4 regions of the Thauera sp. ZXT1-4 genome follow, and region 1 is predicted to be linked to each of the others. Evidence: predicted binding sites of a transcription regulator. Region 1 holds the regulator's gene; each other region holds the start of a gene.
What was found. The regulator sigma-54, encoded in region 1, starts transcription at its own class of promoters, with help from an activator protein. The targets are predictions, from matches to a motif close to TGGCACGCTTNCTGCTNA.
Positions count from the first base shown of each region.

Region 2: the regulator sigma-54 is predicted to act here: its motif matches at 2,671-2,688, upstream of adh (aldehyde dehydrogenase).
Region 3: the regulator sigma-54 is predicted to act here: its motif matches at 2,045-2,062, upstream of nirB (nitrite reductase large subunit NirB).
Region 4: the regulator sigma-54 is predicted to act here: its motif matches at 2,619-2,636, upstream of ACUH78_RS13520 (HupE/UreJ family protein).

Region 1 is NZ_JBQWSN020000006.1:148,303-152,509, forward strand. It holds gene hprK (HPr(Ser) kinase/phosphatase) at 1-154, opposite strand, end outside; gene ptsN (PTS IIA-like nitrogen regulatory protein PtsN) at 123-608, opposite strand; gene hpf (ribosome hibernation-promoting factor, HPF/YfiA family) at 749-1,072, opposite strand; gene ACUH78_RS07305 (RNA polymerase factor sigma-54) at 1,090-2,547, opposite strand; gene lptB (LPS export ABC transporter ATP-binding protein) at 2,569-3,291, opposite strand; gene ACUH78_RS07315 (regulatory protein RecX) at 3,278-3,727, opposite strand; gene recA (recombinase RecA) at 3,742-4,207, opposite strand, start outside.
Region 2 is NZ_JBQWSN020000016.1:8,254-12,460, reverse strand. It holds gene ACUH78_RS12835 (sigma-54-dependent Fis family transcriptional regulator) at 1-273, opposite strand, end outside; gene ACUH78_RS12830 (DUF779 domain-containing protein) at 628-1,008, opposite strand; gene adh (aldehyde dehydrogenase) at 1,098-2,618, opposite strand; gene ACUH78_RS12820 (ketopantoate reductase family protein) at 2,909-3,850, shown strand; cobalamin riboswitch at 3,850-4,055, shown strand.
Region 3 is NZ_JBQWSN020000013.1:44,637-48,843, reverse strand. It holds gene bluB (5,6-dimethylbenzimidazole synthase) at 1-386, shown strand, start outside; gene ACUH78_RS11645 (nitrate- and nitrite sensing domain-containing protein) at 464-1,807, shown strand; gene nirB (nitrite reductase large subunit NirB) at 2,230-4,207, shown strand, end outside.
Region 4 is NZ_JBQWSN020000018.1:16,907-21,113, reverse strand. It holds gene ACUH78_RS13535 (amino acid ABC transporter ATP-binding protein) at 1-140, opposite strand, end outside; gene ACUH78_RS13530 (amino acid ABC transporter permease) at 163-813, opposite strand; gene ACUH78_RS13525 (amino acid ABC transporter substrate-binding protein) at 897-1,700, opposite strand; gene ACUH78_RS13520 (HupE/UreJ family protein) at 1,964-2,554, opposite strand; gene ACUH78_RS13515 (sensor histidine kinase) at 2,709-4,109, opposite strand; gene ACUH78_RS13510 (nickel-dependent hydrogenase large subunit) at 4,145-4,207, opposite strand, start outside.

The DNA of each region.
Region 1 (4,207 bases):
TGGGGTGGATCAGATTGAGGTGGCCGACCAGATCGGCCGGCCAGATGCGCTCTTCGCCCACGCTGAGGCGGGCCTCGAGCGGCCCGCTGACGTGGATCAGGCTGAGGCTGTCGCGATGGGTCTCATACAGCCGGGTCAGGCTGGTCTGCCGCATGGGCGCCCCAGTTCATGAACATCTGGTGGATGTGTGCCGCATCCGGCGCATTCAGCAGTGCTTCGCGGAATGCGCGATCGCTGAACATCTGCGCAAGCTCGGAGAGCAACTGCAGATGTGTCTCGTTGGCCTGTTCGGGCACGAGCAGTACGAACAGCATGCTGACCGGGCGACCGTCCGGCGCATCGAACTGGACTGGCGTGGCCAGGCGCAGGAAGGCGCCCGCTGCATCCTTGAGACCCTTGATGCGGCCGTGCGGGATCGCGATGCCCTGCCCGAGGCCGGTGGAGCCCAGGCGTTCGCGGGTGAACAGGCTGTCGAAAACGGTGCTGCGACCGATGCCCTGGTTGTTCTCGAAAAGCAGGCCGGCCTGCTCGAAGACGCGCTTCTTGCTGCTGGCGTCGAGGTCGACCACCACATTGGGAAGTGGCAGGAGTTGGGATATCAGGCTCATTCGCAGGTGTGCAAACACGACGCCCCGGTCTTCCAGGTCGCCGGGGCGACTGTCGTTCCGGGGCGGGCGCCGCAGGCGTGGTCAAAACGCGCGCATTATAACCACAACCGCGCCCCGGTCATGGGGCTGTAACGAAAGGCTCAGTCCTCGGGGGTCTGGTGCTTCAGCGACTCGTGGTTGTGCTCGGCCATCTTCTGCTTGTATTTCTGCACCTGGCGGTCGAGCTTGTCGGTCATCGAGTCGATGGCGGCGTACAGGTCGGCATCGTCGCTTTCAACGAAGATGTCCTTGCCGCGCACGTGCAGGGTCACTTCGGCCTTCTGCTTGAGCTTCTCGACGGAGAGGATTACCGCAACGCTGGTGACGTTGTCGAAGTGGCGGATGACGCGATCGAGCTTGGAGGTGACGTAGTCGCGGATGGCCGGGGTAACTTCGACATGATGCCCGGTGATGTTGAGATTCATGGTGACTCCTGTGGTTGTCAGATGGATTTGCGCATGCTGACCGGCGGGATATTGAGGGATTCGCGATACTTGGCGATGGTGCGCCGTGCGACCACGATACCCTGCTGGCCTAGAATCTCGGCAATCTTGGCGTCGGACAGCGGTTTCTTGCTGTCTTCGGCTTCCACCAACTGGCGAATCAGCGCGCGAATCGCCGTGGAAGAGGCCGCCCCACCGGTGTCGGTGGCGACATGACTGCCGAAGAAATACTTGAGCTCGAATACGCCGCGCGGTGTCGCCATGTACTTTTGCGTGGTCACGCGCGAAATGGTCGACTCGTGCAGTTCAAGCTGGTCGGCGATCTCCCGCAGCGTGAGCGGGCGCATGGCCACAGGGCCATGATCGAAGAACTGCCGCTGCTGGTCAACGATGGCCTGGGAAACGCGGAGGATGGTGTCGAAGCGTTGCTGCACGTTGCGGATCAGCCAGCGTGCCTCCTGCAGCTGGCCGCCCAGTCCGCCGCCCTGGGCGCGGTTCTGCTGCAGCAGGCTGGCGTACAGGCGGTTGATGCGCAGGCGCGGCATGGCGTCCTGGTTGAGACTGACCGACCAGCGCCCGCGCACCTTGCGTACGACCACGTCGGGCAGCACATAGCGCGTCTCGCTGGTGGAATAGCGCGAGCCGGGGTGCGGGTCGAGGCTGCAGATCAGTGCGTGCGCTGCGCGCAGCGCTTCGTCGTCCGAGCCGGTGAGCTTCTTCAGTTTGGCGAAGTTGCGTTCGGCGAGCAGTTCCAGGTGCTTGGTGGCGACCTCGAGGGCGAGTGCTCGCGTCGCGCACTCGGGCAGTGTGCGCAACTGCAGCGCAAGACACTCCTGCGGCGAGCGCGCGCCGATGCCCGCTGGTTCGAGGTTTTGCACGTGGTGCAGGGCAATGCTCAGGTCTTCGAGTTCGATGCCCGATTCGGGCGGCAGCAGTTCGAGCAGTTCCTCGAGCGGCTGATGCAGATAGCCGTCATCGTCCAGCGCCTCGACGATGAATCGCACCAGTGCGCGGTCGTGATCCGACAGCGGCGACAGGGCGATCTGCTGATCGAGGTGGTCGCGCAGCGCGATGCCGGCGGCCTGAAACTCTTGATAATCGACGTCCTCATCGTCCTCGCTGCGGCTGGAGGCCCCGGTGCCCACGCTGGACCAGTCGATGCCTTCATCCTCGCTGCTGCCCTCTCCGCCTTCATGCTGCAGGGCCTCGCTGCCGGACTCGGCGGGGCCTTCGCCCTGCGGCGCTTCCTGGTGGGATTGTTCGCTGGGCGTGCTTGCGGCGGCGGGCAGGAACTCGCCTTCGCCCTCCTCGCGCTCGAGCATCGGGTTGTCCAGCAGGAAGCGCTCGATCTCCTGATTCAGCTCGATCGTCGATAGCTGCAGCAGCTTGATCGACTGCTGCAGTTGCGGCGTCAGTGTGAGGTGCTGCGAGAGCTTGAGCTGGAGACTGGGCTTCATGGCGTGAGGAGGGGCGCGCAGTCAGAGCCGGAAGTGCTCGCCAAGGTAGACCTGGCGCACCTGCTCGTTCTCGATGATCTCGGTCGGTGCGCCACTGGCGAGCACACGGCCTTCGCTGATGATGTAGGCGCGATCGCAGATACCGAGCGTCTCGCGTACGTTGTGGTCGGTGATCAGCACGCCGATGCCGCGCTCCTTCAGGAAGCGGATGATCTTCTGGATGTCGATGACCGCGATCGGGTCCACGCCGGCGAAGGGTTCGTCGAGCAGGATCAGGCGCGGATCGGTGGCCAGCGCACGGGCGATCTCGCAGCGGCGGCGCTCGCCGCCCGACAGCGAGATCGCGGTGCTGTCGCGCAGGTGGTGGATGCCGAGTTCGATCAGCAGCTCTTCGAGCCGCTCGCTGACATTGCGCTTGTCCAGCCCCTGCAACTCGAGCACCGCCTGGATGTTCTCGGCCACGGTGAGTTTGCGGAAGACGCTCATCTCCTGCGGCAGGTAGGAAAGGCCCAGGCGTGCGCGGGCGTGGATCGGCAGATGGGTCAGATCCTTCCCGTCCAGGGTGATCTGCCCGCCGTCTGCGCGCACGAGGCCGACGATCATGTAGAAGCAGGTGGTCTTGCCTGCGCCGTTGGGTCCGAGCAGGCCGACCACCTCGCCCGAGCCGACCTCGAAGCCAACGTCGTGCACCACGGTGCGCGCCTTGTAGCGCTTTTGCAGTCCTGCGACCTTAAGCAGACTCATCGTGGGGCTCTTTCAGCAGCTTGCGGATCAGTTCGGGTGCAAAGCCCCGGGTTTGCAGGAAGCGCGCCTGGCGGGCCCATTCACGGGTCTCGCTGGGCGGCGTGGAAAATCGGCCGCGCAGCACGCTGCGAGCACGGTCGAGCTCCGATTCTACGCACTCGGTCGCGAGCGCAGCGTCGATCAGATCACGGTCGATTCCGCGCAGTGTGAGCTCCCTGCGCAGCCGTGTCTCGCCGAAGCGGGCCGACTTGCCGCGCACGAAGGCTTCGGCATAGCGGCTGTCGGACTGCAGGCCGAGTTCGCCCATGCGCGCGATCACGGCCTGGATCTCGTCGTGCTCGCCATGCGAGGCGAGCTTGCGCGCCAACTCGGCACGCGAGTGGTCGCGGCGGGCGAGGTGGCGAAGCGCGCGCTCGCGCAGGCTCGGCTCGCCCATGTGCGCGGCTCCGCTCAGGCCTCGGCAGGGGCGGAAGCCGGGCTGGCAGGCGCCATCTCGGGCAGGCCGACCGCGGCGCGGACCTTGTTCTCGATCTCGCGTGCGAGCGCGGGATTGTTGCGCAGGAACTCGCGCGAGTTGTCTTTGCCCTGGCCGATCTTGTCGCCGTTGTATGCGTACCAGGCGCCGGACTTGTCGACGATCTTGCGCTCCACGCCGAGGTCGATGATCTCGCCCTCGCGTGAGATGCCCTCGCCGTAGAGGATGTCGAAGTGCGCTTCCTTGAATGGTGGCGAGACCTTGTTCTTGACCACCTTGACGCGGGTCTCGGACCCGACCACTTCGTCGCCCTTCTTGATCGTACCGGTGCGGCGGATGTCCATGCGCACCGAGGCATAGAACTTGAGCGCGTTGCCGCCGGTGGTCGTCTCCGGGCTGCCGAACATCACACCGATCTTCATGCGGATCTGGTTGATGAAG
Region 2 (4,207 bases), on a different contig from region 1:
GGCACGAATCTGCTCATGGAGGTGCTCCATGACCGCGCTCGCGTGACTGAGCAGCACGGTATTGCGCTCACGCGCCACGACCAGGTCACCGCGGGTCGAACCTGAAAACTCCCCCCTGTCGCCCACCTCCATCCTCAATCGCAGGCAACGTTCCCAGGATCGCAGCACAGGCGCGGCCACCCCCCCCTGGGGCAATTCACCGCGCTCAAGAAACCTGCGCCGCAACGAGGCCACCGCATTGGGCGCGACTACGTCTGCCGCTTCGAATCTCATCGTTTCGTCTCCCCCGCAGCCAATGCTCGGGCTGCTTGCAGACGCCCGGCGAGCTATCTCGATCGGTGCGATCGGCGTGGCTGCAGGCCAGCCCCCGACGCACGGGCCACATGCTAATCCGATCGCCGGCAACCTGGTGAAGTTGTTCGCGCCAAGGAATGGTGCAGCAGCAGTGCGCGACGCCCTTCTAACTCGCTTCGGCGCCGGCTGCCATGTCTGCCCTACCGCAATGCGCGCTCACGGGCTCGCCCCCGATGTGCGGTGCCCGGAGGTCACTGGCCAGGCAGGTGCAGCGGCTTTCTCGTGCGCGCCCCGGGCTGGGAAACCTTGTCCTTCTGACGCTGCAGAGCGCGCTCAGCCCTTGCGCTGAAGCTCTTCAGCGTCGATTTCAGCGAGCTCCTCGTCGCTGAACAGTCGCGACCGGGTATGGAAGGCCTTGCCCGTGCCCCCCTCGAGCGAAAAGGTACCGCCCTGCCCCTCGACCACGTCGATGATCAGCTGAGTGTGCTTCCAGTACTCGTACTGCGACGCGCTCATGTAAAACGGCACGCCGCCGATCTCACCGAGACGCACGTCATGCGGCCCGATCGTCAGGTCGGTGGGCAGGTAGCAGTTCGCCGCGCTGTTGTCGCAACAGCCGCCGGACTGGTGGAACATCAGCTCGGGGCCATGCTCGGCCTTGAGCTGCGCGATCAGCTCCAGCGCCGCAGGCGTGGCAATGACGCGTTCGACCATGGCTTCGTCCTCCGCAATGCAAAAAAGGGGGCGGTTGCCCGCCCCCGAGGAGATGCCCCGGACAGGGCATGGGGAGAGAGGACGGTCGCTCAGAAGAAGCCGAGCTTGTTCTCGCTGTAGCTCACGAGCAGGTTCTTGGTCTGCTGGTAGTGGTCGAGCATGACCTTGTGCGTCTCGCGGCCGATGCCCGACTCCTTGTAGCCGCCGAAGGCAGCGTGCGCCGGGTAGGCGTGATAGCAGTTGGTCCACACGCGGCCGGCCTGGATGGCCCGGCCCATGCGATAGGCGACGTTGCCGTTGCGGCTCCATACGCCGGCACCCAGACCGTACAGGGTGTCGTTGGCGATCGCCAGGGCCTCGGCCTCGTCCTTGAAGGTGGTCACCGCGAGCACCGGCCCGAAGATCTCTTCCTGGAAGATGCGCATCTTGTTGTGGCCCTTGAACAGCGTCGGCTGGATGTAGAAGCCGTCGGCCAGGTCACCGCCAAGTTGGGCACGATTGCCGCCGATCAGGACCTCGGCGCCCTCCTCACGACCGAGCGCGAGGTAGGACTGGATCTTGGTCATCTGTTCCTGCGAGGCCTGCGCCCCCATCATCGTGTCGGTGTCGAGCGGGCTGCCCTGCTTGATGGCGGCGACGCGCTTCAGTGCGCGCTCCATGAAGCGGTCGTAGATCGATTCCTGGATCAGCGCGCGGCTCGGGCAGGTGCACACTTCGCCCTGGTTGAAGGCGAACAGCACCAGGCCCTCGATCGCCTTGTCGAGGAAGGCATCGTCCTTGTCCATCACGTCGGCGAAGAAGATGTTGGGCGACTTGCCGCCCAGCTCCAGCGTGGCCGGGATCAGGTTGTTTGCAGCGGCCTGGGCGATGACGCGGCCGGTGGAGGTCGAGCCGGTGAAGGCGATCTTGGCGATGCGCTTGCTGGTGGCGAGCGGCATGCCGGCCTCGCGGCCATAGCCGTTGACGATGTTGAGCACGCCCGGCGGCAGCAGGTCGGCGATCAGCTCCATCAGCACCAGGATCGAGATCGGGGTCGACTCGGCGGGCTTGAGCACCACGCAGTTACCCGCACCCAGAGCCGGCGCCAGCTTCCACGCCGCCATCAGGATCGGGAAGTTCCACGGGATGATCTGGCCGACCACGCCCAGCGGCTCGTGGATGTGATAGGCCATGGTGTTCTCGTCGATCTCCGAGATGCCGCCTTCCTGCGAGCGTAGGCAGCCGGCGAAGTAGCGGAAGTGGTCGACGGCGAGCGGGATGTCGGCGTTGAGCGTCTCGCGGATCGGCTTGCCGTTATCGACGGTCTCGGCGTAGGCGAGCAGTTCGAGGTTGGCCTCGAGGCGGTCGGCGATCTTGAGCAGGATGTTCGAGCGCGTGGTGGCGTCGGTCTTGCCCCAGGTCGGGAAGGCCGCGTGTGCGGCATCGAGCGCCAGCTCAATGTCCTCGGCCGTGGAGCGCGCGGCCTGGGTGTACTTCTGGCCGGAAACCGGGGTGACCACATCGAAATACTGCCCCTTGACCGGGGCCACCCATTTGCCACCGATGAAGTTGTCATAACGGCTTTTGAACTGAACCTTGGCGTCGGCCTGGCCGGGCATTGCGTACAGCATGATCTCGTCTCCTCGATTTTCTGGATGCACAGCAAGTCGCTGCATCTCACCTCCAGCAGGAGTCATGCCAGAATGCGAATGCGCCTGGATTCGGGCATTCCAGCCCCACAGCACATCCCATCGGCTGTTCCCATTGGGTGGAATGAACAGGTTGAGTTGCTCCAGATGCTCCATGGAGCAGCCATGCCGGAGCACCCATCCGATGTTTATGCGACATCGCGACCGCGAAGCCGTCTGGCACGCAACAGGCAGGGATCCACTTGAAATCCGAACCGCTCCGTACGTATCGAATGGACAGTAACCTCGAGGCGCCCCCTCGTGCCACACACCACAGCCTGGCCGACACGCGCTTCCCGGTTGCGATCATCGGCGCCGGCGCGCTGGGCCTGCACTTTGCTGCGCGGCTGCGCGCCGTCGTGCCGCTCGCCGTGATTGCGCGTAACGCACACCGGGTCGCAAGCCTCCGCACCGGCGTGCAAGTGGGCGAGCAAACACTCGCCCTGGAAGCCTTCGACGCTGCCCACCCCCCTGTCGCCGACTGGGTGATCGTGCTGGTGAAGGCCGCCGACACAGCGGCAGCCGCGGAAGTCGCCTCACGCATGCGACCCATCGGCGTGCTGTCCTTGCAGAACGGGATCACCGTGGACATGCTGCGCGGGCATTGCCACGCACAACACGTGGATCAGGGCATCACAACCGAGGGCGCGTGGCGCGACGGCAACCGGGTGCAGCCCTCAGGCGCAGGCGAAACCCTGCTGCCGCCCGGGTTCGAGCCGCTCGCGCGGATGCTGGAGGACGCGGGTCTCGAGGCTCGCATCGAGCCGGAAATCACCGCCGCGCGGCTGGCGAAGCTGCTGGTGAACGTCGCCATCAACCCGCTCGCGGCGCTGTTCCGCGTACCCAACGGCGCCCTGCTCGAGCCGCCGCACCGCGTACTGCTCGACGCCCTGGTGCGCGAGGCACTGCCGGTACTGCGCGCCAACGGCCTCGAGCTCGACGAAGCGGCCGCGCTCGCGCGGGTGCATGGCGTTGCCCGCGCCACCGCCGCCAACCGCGCCAGCATGCTGCAGGACGTCCTCGCCGGCCGCCACACCGAGATCGACGCCATCACCGGCGCCCTGCTATCCATGGCCGAGGCGGCCGGGCTCGAAGTTCCGACACATCGCGCGGTGCATACCCTGGTGCGCGCGATCGAACGCGGCGCGTTTGACAGCGCCGGGGGCCAGGGCTAACCTCCGCCCCTGTTCATGGTTGTCCGCCGTCATCGGCGGACATGAAAAGGGAATCCGGTGCCGCGCCCAGCGCGAACCCCGGAGCTGCCCCCGCAACTGTAATCGGCGAGTCCTGCGCCCTCTCTGCCACTGGAAATCTTCCGGGAAGGCTGGCGCAAGACGACGACCCGTGAGCCAGGAGACCTGCCATGCACATCACCTTCAACAGTTTGGGGCGGGGTGTCCCTGACAAGAGGCATGGCTCACACCATTTCACTTGCTCGCTTTCCTGATGGCACGGCAGCACCGCATGGCATTGCCATGCGCGTGACGCATCACGCCCGTGCGTCGGAGATCCGCCCTGCCCGCACCGGATCT
Region 3 (4,207 bases), on a different contig from region 1:
TCACCTGCGACCGCAGCCGCCATGGGCCGGTGGTGATCGGCCGCACCCACATCGGTGCGATGGACGTGTACAGCGCGGTGTGTGCGGTGCAGAACCTGTGGCTGGCCGCGCGTGCCGAGAACCTCGGCGTGGGCTGGGTCAGCATCCTGCACCCGCAGGCGCTGCGCGAGGCGCTGGGCATCCCGCGTGAGATCGTGCCGATCGCCTACCTGTGCATCGGTCACGTGAGCGCGTTCCACGCCCGGCCCGAACTCGAGGCTGCGGGCTGGTTGCCGCGCATGCCCTTGCCCGAGTTGCTGCATTTCGATGGCTGGCAGGGGCCCGCGGACGAGGCTGGCGAACAGCTCATCGAGCAGGTGCGGAAGCTGCCTCCTCACCCGCGCTGACGCTGGCTGCGCACGGCTCTTGCTTGGTTCTACCCCTGCGGCCTCGGCCGCAGAACAAGAACCCTCGGGAGCCCCGTATGAAATCGACCCTGGCCTTTCTCGTCGCTGCTCGTCGCAGCGAGATCCACGAGCTGGAACAGCTTGCGCGCAGCTGCGAGCTCGTCCAGCTCGTGGGCGAACTCGTGCACCGCCTGCAAGGCGAGCGCGGCGCCTCGAACCTTTTTCTGGCTTCCGCGGGCGTGCGCTTCGGTCCGGAGCGGAAAGAGCATGCCGAGGCAAGCCGCAGCGCGGAGGCGGCCGTGCGCGCCTGGCTGGGGCGGCCGGAGATCCGTGACGCCGTGCCAGGTTTCGCTGTGGCCGGCGGCGCTCGGCTGTTTACCCGTATCGCCCTTGCGCTGCACCGCGTCGACATGCTCCCCGATCTGCGCGAGGCGATCGTGCGCCAGCGCTGCTCAGTCGCCGAGGCGACAGCGCACTTCAGGCGGACCATCGCCGCCCTGCTGGCGCTGGTGTTCGAGGCGGCGGACGTGGCAGCCGATCCCGCGATTTCACGGCTGCTCGTGGCGCTGTTCAACCTCATGCAGGGCAAGGAACTCGCTGGCCAGGAGCGTGCGCTGGGCACTGCAGTGTTTGCTGCGAAGGCCGATCCGGCAGTGGATGGTCCCCCGCTGCTGTACCTGATCGAGGGCCAGGAGGCGTGCTTCCAGCGCTTCGAGGCCTTTTCTCCGGAGGATGTGCGGACGGCCTGGCGGGGCGTGCAGCAGGCGATGCCGCTCGTCGAACTGGAGCGCCTGCGCCGCAAGCTGCTTGCAGATGGGCAGGATGCTGCGGGCGTGCCCGAGCGGGCCCAGGACTGGTTTGCCTGCTGCTCGCTGCGCCTCGACCGCGTGCGGGAGGTCGAAGCGCTGCTTGGTGTGGCACTGAGGACGGAATGCCTGCGGCGCAGCGAGGCCCTGCAGGCAGATCCGGATGACCCGCAGCGGCTCGCATCTGCACTGGACGGACTGGACGGACTGGACGCCGCAGGGGCCACGCCCGGCGTGCGCATGGGTGAAGAAGGAGCGGAGGAAGGACGCGCCGGTGAGTTCGGCGGGCTGAATGGTGGGCTGGAGGGCGGGGCGGGCAGGCCCGCGGTGCCCGATCCGATGGGGCCGCGTCTGGCCGCTTCGATCGTCGACGTACTGCATGCGCAGTCGCGCCGGCTGCAGGCGATGACTGACGAACTCGCTGCCGTACGTGCGAGCCTGGAGGAGCGCAAGCTCGTCGAGCGCGCGAAGGGGGTGCTGATGCGCCACCAGGGGCTCGCCGAGGATGAGGCCTACCGCCTGCTGCGGCAGACGGCGATGAACCAGGGGCGCCGCATCGTCGAGGTTGCCGAGGCCGCGCTCGCGATGGAGGCATTTCTGCCGGGGCGGAGCTGAGGACAGCCTGCTGCGTTGCGATGGCTGGGCTCCCGCCGCGGCATTGCGTTGCGGGGCATGAGCCATGCGCGCCTGAGCTGCTGGTGCGGATTGCACCATCGGCGTGCATCGGGGTTCGACTGCTGCACTGCAGCAGTGCGGTCGAAGAGCTTGCGAGGCCGGACGTTCGTGCGAGCTGCAGCGCAGAAACCGGATCTATGCCCCGGATTCCGGGCCTGTCCCGCGGCCTGCCCGGCTTGGCATGTTTGATGCTTTGAAGTGTTCAGCAACCGGCCAAAGGCGGTCGGGCACCCGGCAGCGAGCGCTGCCCAGAACTTTCCAGCTTCAGGACAACGGCGTCCATTCCGCTACGGCCCAAAGGGCTGGGCGGAGTGGACGCCGTTTCCGTTTCGAACGTACTGGCCTTGTCGCGGAGAAGCACCATGAAGAAGATGAAACTCGTCCTTGTCGGCAACGGTATGGCTGGCGTGCGCACGATCGAAGAGCTGATCAAGCTCGCGCCCGACCTCTACGACATCACCGTGTTCGGTGCCGAGCCGCACGGCAACTACAACCGCATCCTGCTCTCGCCGGTGCTGGCCGGCGAGATGACCCTGCCCGAGATCATGCTCAACGATCTCGACTGGTACCGCGACAACGGCATCAAGCTGCATGCGGGCAGCACGGTGACGAAGATCGACCGGGTGAGGCGCAGGGTGGTCGCCGAAGCCAAGGACGGCAGCGTCACCGAGGCCGACTACGATCGGCTGCTGCTCGCTACCGGCTCCACGCCCTTCATCCCGCCCATCCCCGGCAACGATCTGCCTGGCGTGCTCGGTTATCGCGACATCGCCGATACCGAGGCGATGATCGAGGCCGCCGGCAAGTACCGCCACGCGGTCGTCATCGGTGCCGGCCTGCTCGGCCTGGAGGCCGCCAATGGACTGATGCTGCGTGGCATGGACGTGACCGTGGTGCACATCGGTGACTGGATCATGGAGCGCCAACTCGACAAGGTGGCAGCCGACATGCTGCAGGCCTCGCTCGAAGCCAAGGGCATGAAGTTCCTGCTCGCACGCCAGACCGAGGCGCTGCTGCCGGCGCGCAGCGCCCATGGCGACACCGGTGGCGAGGAGGGTGCCGGGGGTGCCGGGCGCGTGGGTTCGGTGCGCTTCAAGGACGGCATGGAGATCGCCGCCGACCTGGTGGTGGTCGCCGCAGGCATCCGGCCCAACTACGCGCTCGCCGAGTCGGCCGGCCTGTACTGCGGCAGCGGGCGGGTGCGTGGCATCCACGTCTCCGACACCCTGCAGACCGTCACCGACCCGCGCATCTACGCGGTCGGTGAGTGCGTGGCGCACCGTGGCGTCGCCTACGGCCTGGTGGCGCCGCTGTTCGAGCAGGGCAAGGTGTGCGCCAACCACCTCGCCAACCATGGCATTGGGCGCTACCTCGGCTCGGTGACCTCCACCAAGCTCAAAGTGACTGGCATCGACGTATTCTCGGCGGGCGACTTCAGTGGCGGCCCGGGCACCGAGGACATCGTGCTGCACGACAAGCTGGGCGGCGTGTACAAGCGGGTGGTGCTCAAGGACGACCGCATCGTCGGCTCGGTGCTGTACGGCGACACCGCCGACGGTTCCTGGTACTTCCAGCTCATGAAGGACCGCCAGAGCGTTCATGAGCTGCGCGGCCAGCTCATGTTCGGCCAGAACCGCTTGGGCGACGCCGGCCACAAGGGCGAGAACCGCGCCGCCAGCATGCCCGACAGCGCCGAGGTGTGCGGCTGCAACGGTGTGTGCAAGGGCACTATCGTCAAGGCGATCAAGGAGAAGGGCCTGTTCTCCCTCGACGAAGTGAAGAAGCACACCAAGGCGGCATCGTCCTGTGGCTCCTGCACCGGGCTGGTCGAGCAGATCCTCGCGTCCACGGTGGGCGGCGCCTACCAGGCGGTGAGTGCGAGCGACAAGCCGGTGTGCGCCTGCACCGAGCATTCGCACAAGGTGGTGCGCGAGGCGATCTACAAGCACCACCTCGTCACCAAGGAGGCGGTGTTCGGCATGCTCAACTGGAAAACGCCCGACGGCTGTGACAAGTGCCGCCCGGCGATCAACTACTACCTGATCTCGTCCTGGCCGCACGAAGCGAAGGACGACCCGCAGTCGCGCTTCATCAACGAGCGCGCCCACGCCAACATCCAGAAGGACGGCACCTACTCGGTGGTGCCGCGGATGTGGGGCGGGGTGACTACGCCGGCGGAGCTGCGCGCCATCGCCGACGCCGCCGAGAAGTACAAGGTGCCCACGGTCAAGGTCACCGGCGGCCAGCGCATCGACCTGCTCGGCATCAGGAAGGAGGACCTGCCTGCGATCTGGGCCGACCTCAACGCCGCTGGCATGGTCTCCGGCCACGCCTATGGCA
Region 4 (4,207 bases), on a different contig from region 1:
AGGCAGCGCAGGAAGGTGCTCTTGCCCGAGCCCGAGGGGCCGATCACCGCGACCACTTCGCCCTTCGCGAGCGTCAGCGAAACGCCCTTCAACACCTCGTTGGCGCCGAAGCGCTTGTGGATGCCGTTGGCGAGGATCATCGGTTCGCTCATCGACGCGGCCTCAGTCATAGACGGCATGGCGTTTCTCCAGGCGCTGGAAGAACCAGGTCAGCACCAGCGTCATCAGCAGGTAGAAGCCCGCGGCGACGATGAAAGGCGTGATGGTGAAGTCGCGCTGCACGATGCCGCGTGCGGCGCGCAGCAGGTCGTTGAGCGCAAGCACGTAGATCAGCGAGGTGTCCTTGACCAGGGTGATGGTCTCGTTGCTCATCGGCGGCAGGATGCGCTTGACCACCTGCGGCAGCACGATGCGGCGCATGGTCTGGCCGTAGGAAAAACCGAGCACCTTGGCGCCCTCGTACTGGCCGCGGTCGATGGACTGGATGCCGGCGCGGAAGATCTCGGCGAAGTAGGCCGCGTAGTTGAGCGCGAAGGCCACGATCGCCGCCGGGAAGTCGGGCAGGCGGATGCCCACCACCGGCACGAAGGGCAGCGCGTAGTAGATGAACAGCATCTGCAGCATCAGCGGCGTGCCGCGCATCAGCCAGATGTAGCCATTGACGGCCTGGCTGGCGACGGTGAAACGCGAGATACGGATCAGCGCCAGCGCCAGGCCGAGCGGCACGGCCAGTGCGAGCGTGATGAAGAACAGCTTGAGCGTGACCAGCGAGCCCTCGGCGAGCGGGCCGAGGATGCTGAGGATGTAGTCCATGAGGGAATTCCGGGCAGGGCGCGCGCGTCGCGCGAGGCCGGCGGACGTGCCGAATCACGGCTGCCCGCACGGCCCGAATGGACTTACTTGATGATGTCCTTGCCGAACCACTCGGTGGAGATGCGCGCCGCGCTGCCGTCGGCCTTCATGTCGTCCATCGCCTTCTGCAGCCTGGCCAGCAACTCGGTGTCGTCCTTGCGCGTGCCGACGCCGTACTCCTCGGTGCCGAAGTGGTCGTCGAGCACCACGTAGTCGCCGGGCTTCTTGGCGGTGTAGTAGCGGCCCACGACCTCGTCCAGCACCACGGCGTCCAGGCGGCCGGTGGTCAGGTCCATCAGCGCGGTGACGTTGTCGCCGAACTTCTTCAGCTCCTTGAAGGAAGCCGCGATCGGGTCCTTCTGCACCGCGTCGATCGCGCTGCTGCCGTCCTGGATGCCGATGATCTTGTCGGCGAGGTCGGCCTTGGTCTTCACCGCCGAGTTGGCGGGCACCACGATGATCTGGTGGTTTTCCATGTAGGCGGTGGTGAAGCCGATGTTCTTCCGGCGTTCTTCGGTGATGGTGAGGCCGTTCCACAGCGCGTCGACGCGCTTGCCATTCAGCTCCGCCTCCTTGGCGCTCCAGTCGATCGGCTTGAACTCGACTTCGATACCGAGGCGCTTGGCGGCTTCCTTGGCGAGGTCGATGTCGAAGCCGACGAGTTCGTTCTTCTCGTTGCGGAAACCCATCGGCGGGAAGTTGTCGTCGAGGCCGATGACGATCTTCGTGGGGGCGGTCGGCGCGGGGGCGGCGGACTGCGCGGCGGGGGCGCTGTCGTTGTTGCCGCAACCGGTCAGCAGGGCGCCGGCGGTGAGGGAGAGCATCAGCAGGGAAGAGAATTTGTTCATGATCCGACTCGGAAAGGACTGGGAAAGAGCGCCTGCACCCGCATGGGCGTGCGCCCGTGAACCGACCGTACGCTGCGGCGCGGCACGCAAAGGCGCGATTCTCCCCGTGAAGCCGTGATCGGGCAACCACTGCGCCACGGCTGCGTGCAGACATAAAAGAAACCCGCCACCCGTGGAAGCGGGTGGCGGGTGAGCGCAAGACCGGTTGGCCGAGGGGGTGAGAGAGAGGCCCTGCTCCCGATTTTGGGCGCCCGAAGGCGGTCTCAGGCGCCAAACAGCAGGGCGCCGGTGCCGGCGATGGCGCCGCCGCTGATGCGCAGCACCGTGCGGCCGAGCGCGCTGTCCGGAACGAGTCGGGCGAGCGCAAAGCCGATCAGGTGAAGGGCGGCGGTGGCGAGGGCGAAGCCAAGGGTGTACGCGAGCACCGAGCCATCGCCCATTTCGGCGTGGTGTGCATGGCCGTGGAAAAGCGCGAAGCCGGCGACCAGCGGAAGCGCGGCGGGGAGCGGCAGGCGGGCCAGGAAGGCGATCAGCAGGCCGAGGACCAGCACCGAGGCGGCGATGCCTGCTTCCACTGCAGGCAATTCGATGGCGAGGGCCGAGAGGGTTGCGCCGGCGAGCATCGCCAGCACGAAGCTGGCAGGGAGCATCCAGCGTGCGCGCTTCTGCTGGAGGGCGGCGAACAGGCCGACGGCCAGCATTGCGAGCAGGTGGTCCAGACCGCCGATCGGGTGGGAGAGGCCGCTTGCGAGGCTGGCAGCGTCGTGGCCAGGGTGGGCGAATACCGGTGCGGTAGCCGAGAGGAGGGCCAGGAGGGTCAGCGGCCGGACGAAGTTGCGACAGGTGGCGTGCATGAGTGTGATTCCTTTGCGGCGTGCGGTCGAGGAACAAGGCTGAGTCAGCGAGGACGCATGACTGCTATCAAGATGCGTGCCAGGTCTGCGTCGGACCTGGAATCCGCAGGCTGCAGGGTCTGCAGTGTTCAAGAGATGGTCGAATGCTTTCCGGTTACTGGGCGTCACCGGCAGCCGATTGACCAGGCGTGCTCTTGTCCTGCGTTCGAGCCAGGGGCAGTGTCAGCACCAGGACCGCGCCGCCCTGCGGGGCATTTTCGGCCAGCAGTTGCCCGCCATGGCGCTCGACGATGCCATAGCTGATCGACAGCCCGAGCCCGGTGCCCTTGCCTACCGGCTTGGTGGTGAAGAAGGGGTCGAAGATGCGGCCGATCACCGTCTCGGGGATACCCGGCCCGTTGTCGTGAAAGCGCAGTTCCACCTGGCCCTCGCGGAGCGTGGCGCCGATGCGAAGGGTGGGCGGGCCGTCGCCCTGGGTGGCGGCGTCCCAGGCGTTCTCGATCAGGTTGGTGACGACCTGCTGGATGCGCCCGGACGATCCGTGCAGCGGTATGGACCGCGGTAACGCGAGTTCGATGCGGAAGCTCTCGCGTGCGGCCTTGCACACCCAGCGCACTGCGCGCTCGATGACCGCGACCAGATCGAAGTCTTCGGCCTCGTCGCGGTCCATCACGGAGAAGCGTTTCAGACCGTCGACGATCGCCCGCGTGCGCTCGGCGCCTTCGAGGGTGCCCTCGATCAGCGAGGGCAGGTCGGCGAGGATGCGGTCGATGCGCAGCGTACGTCGCGCCTCGTCGATCTCCTTGGCACCGGCGCCGCCGTGAATGTGGCCGATATATTCGGAGAGGCGCTCGGCGTAGCGGCGTAGCGCATGCACGTTGCCGAGGACGAAGCTGATCGGGTTGTTGAGTTCGTGCGCGACGCCTGCAACCAGGCGTCCGAGCGAGGCCATCTTCTCGGCATGGAGCAACTGCTGCTGGGTGCGCTTGAGATCTTCATGTGCCTGATGCAGCGCCTCGTAGGCACGACGCAGCTCCCCAACCGGCCGCCCGGTGATGACCATGCCGAGCGACTTGCCGACGGCGCTGAAGCGCGGCGTACAGTTCAGCGACACCGGCACGGCGCTGCCGTCACGCGCGCGCAGCGGCAGCTCGCAGTCATGCACTTCCCTGGGACCTTGTTCGAGCAGGCGTCGGCGCGCCTCGGCGGCGGCTTGCGGATCCGCGAACAGTTCCATCATCGGCGTGCCGCGCAGGTCGTCGATGCTGCGCCCGCAGAAGGCCTCGAGCGAGCGGTTCGCGTCCTGGATCACGCCGTTGCGGTCGCACACCAGCATGATGTCGGACATTGAGGTGAGCACCGAGAAGATGAACTGCTGTGACTCTTCGAGCTTGGCGTTCTTCTGCTCGAGCGCGACCTCGTACTGCAGCAGGTCGGAGTACACCTCGTCCATCTTGTCGATGACCTCCAGCCACACGTCCTCGCTCACGCCGACGAGTTCGCCGGGGTGGGCGGTGTGCTGCAGCGGCGGGGTCGGGCTGTCGTCCTGGGACATGATCGGGTCTCCGGTCGGGCAGACGGGCGGTTCGGTCAATGCACCGTGCACGACATGCACGGATCGAAGGAGCGCACGATGTGCTGGACGGCGAGCGG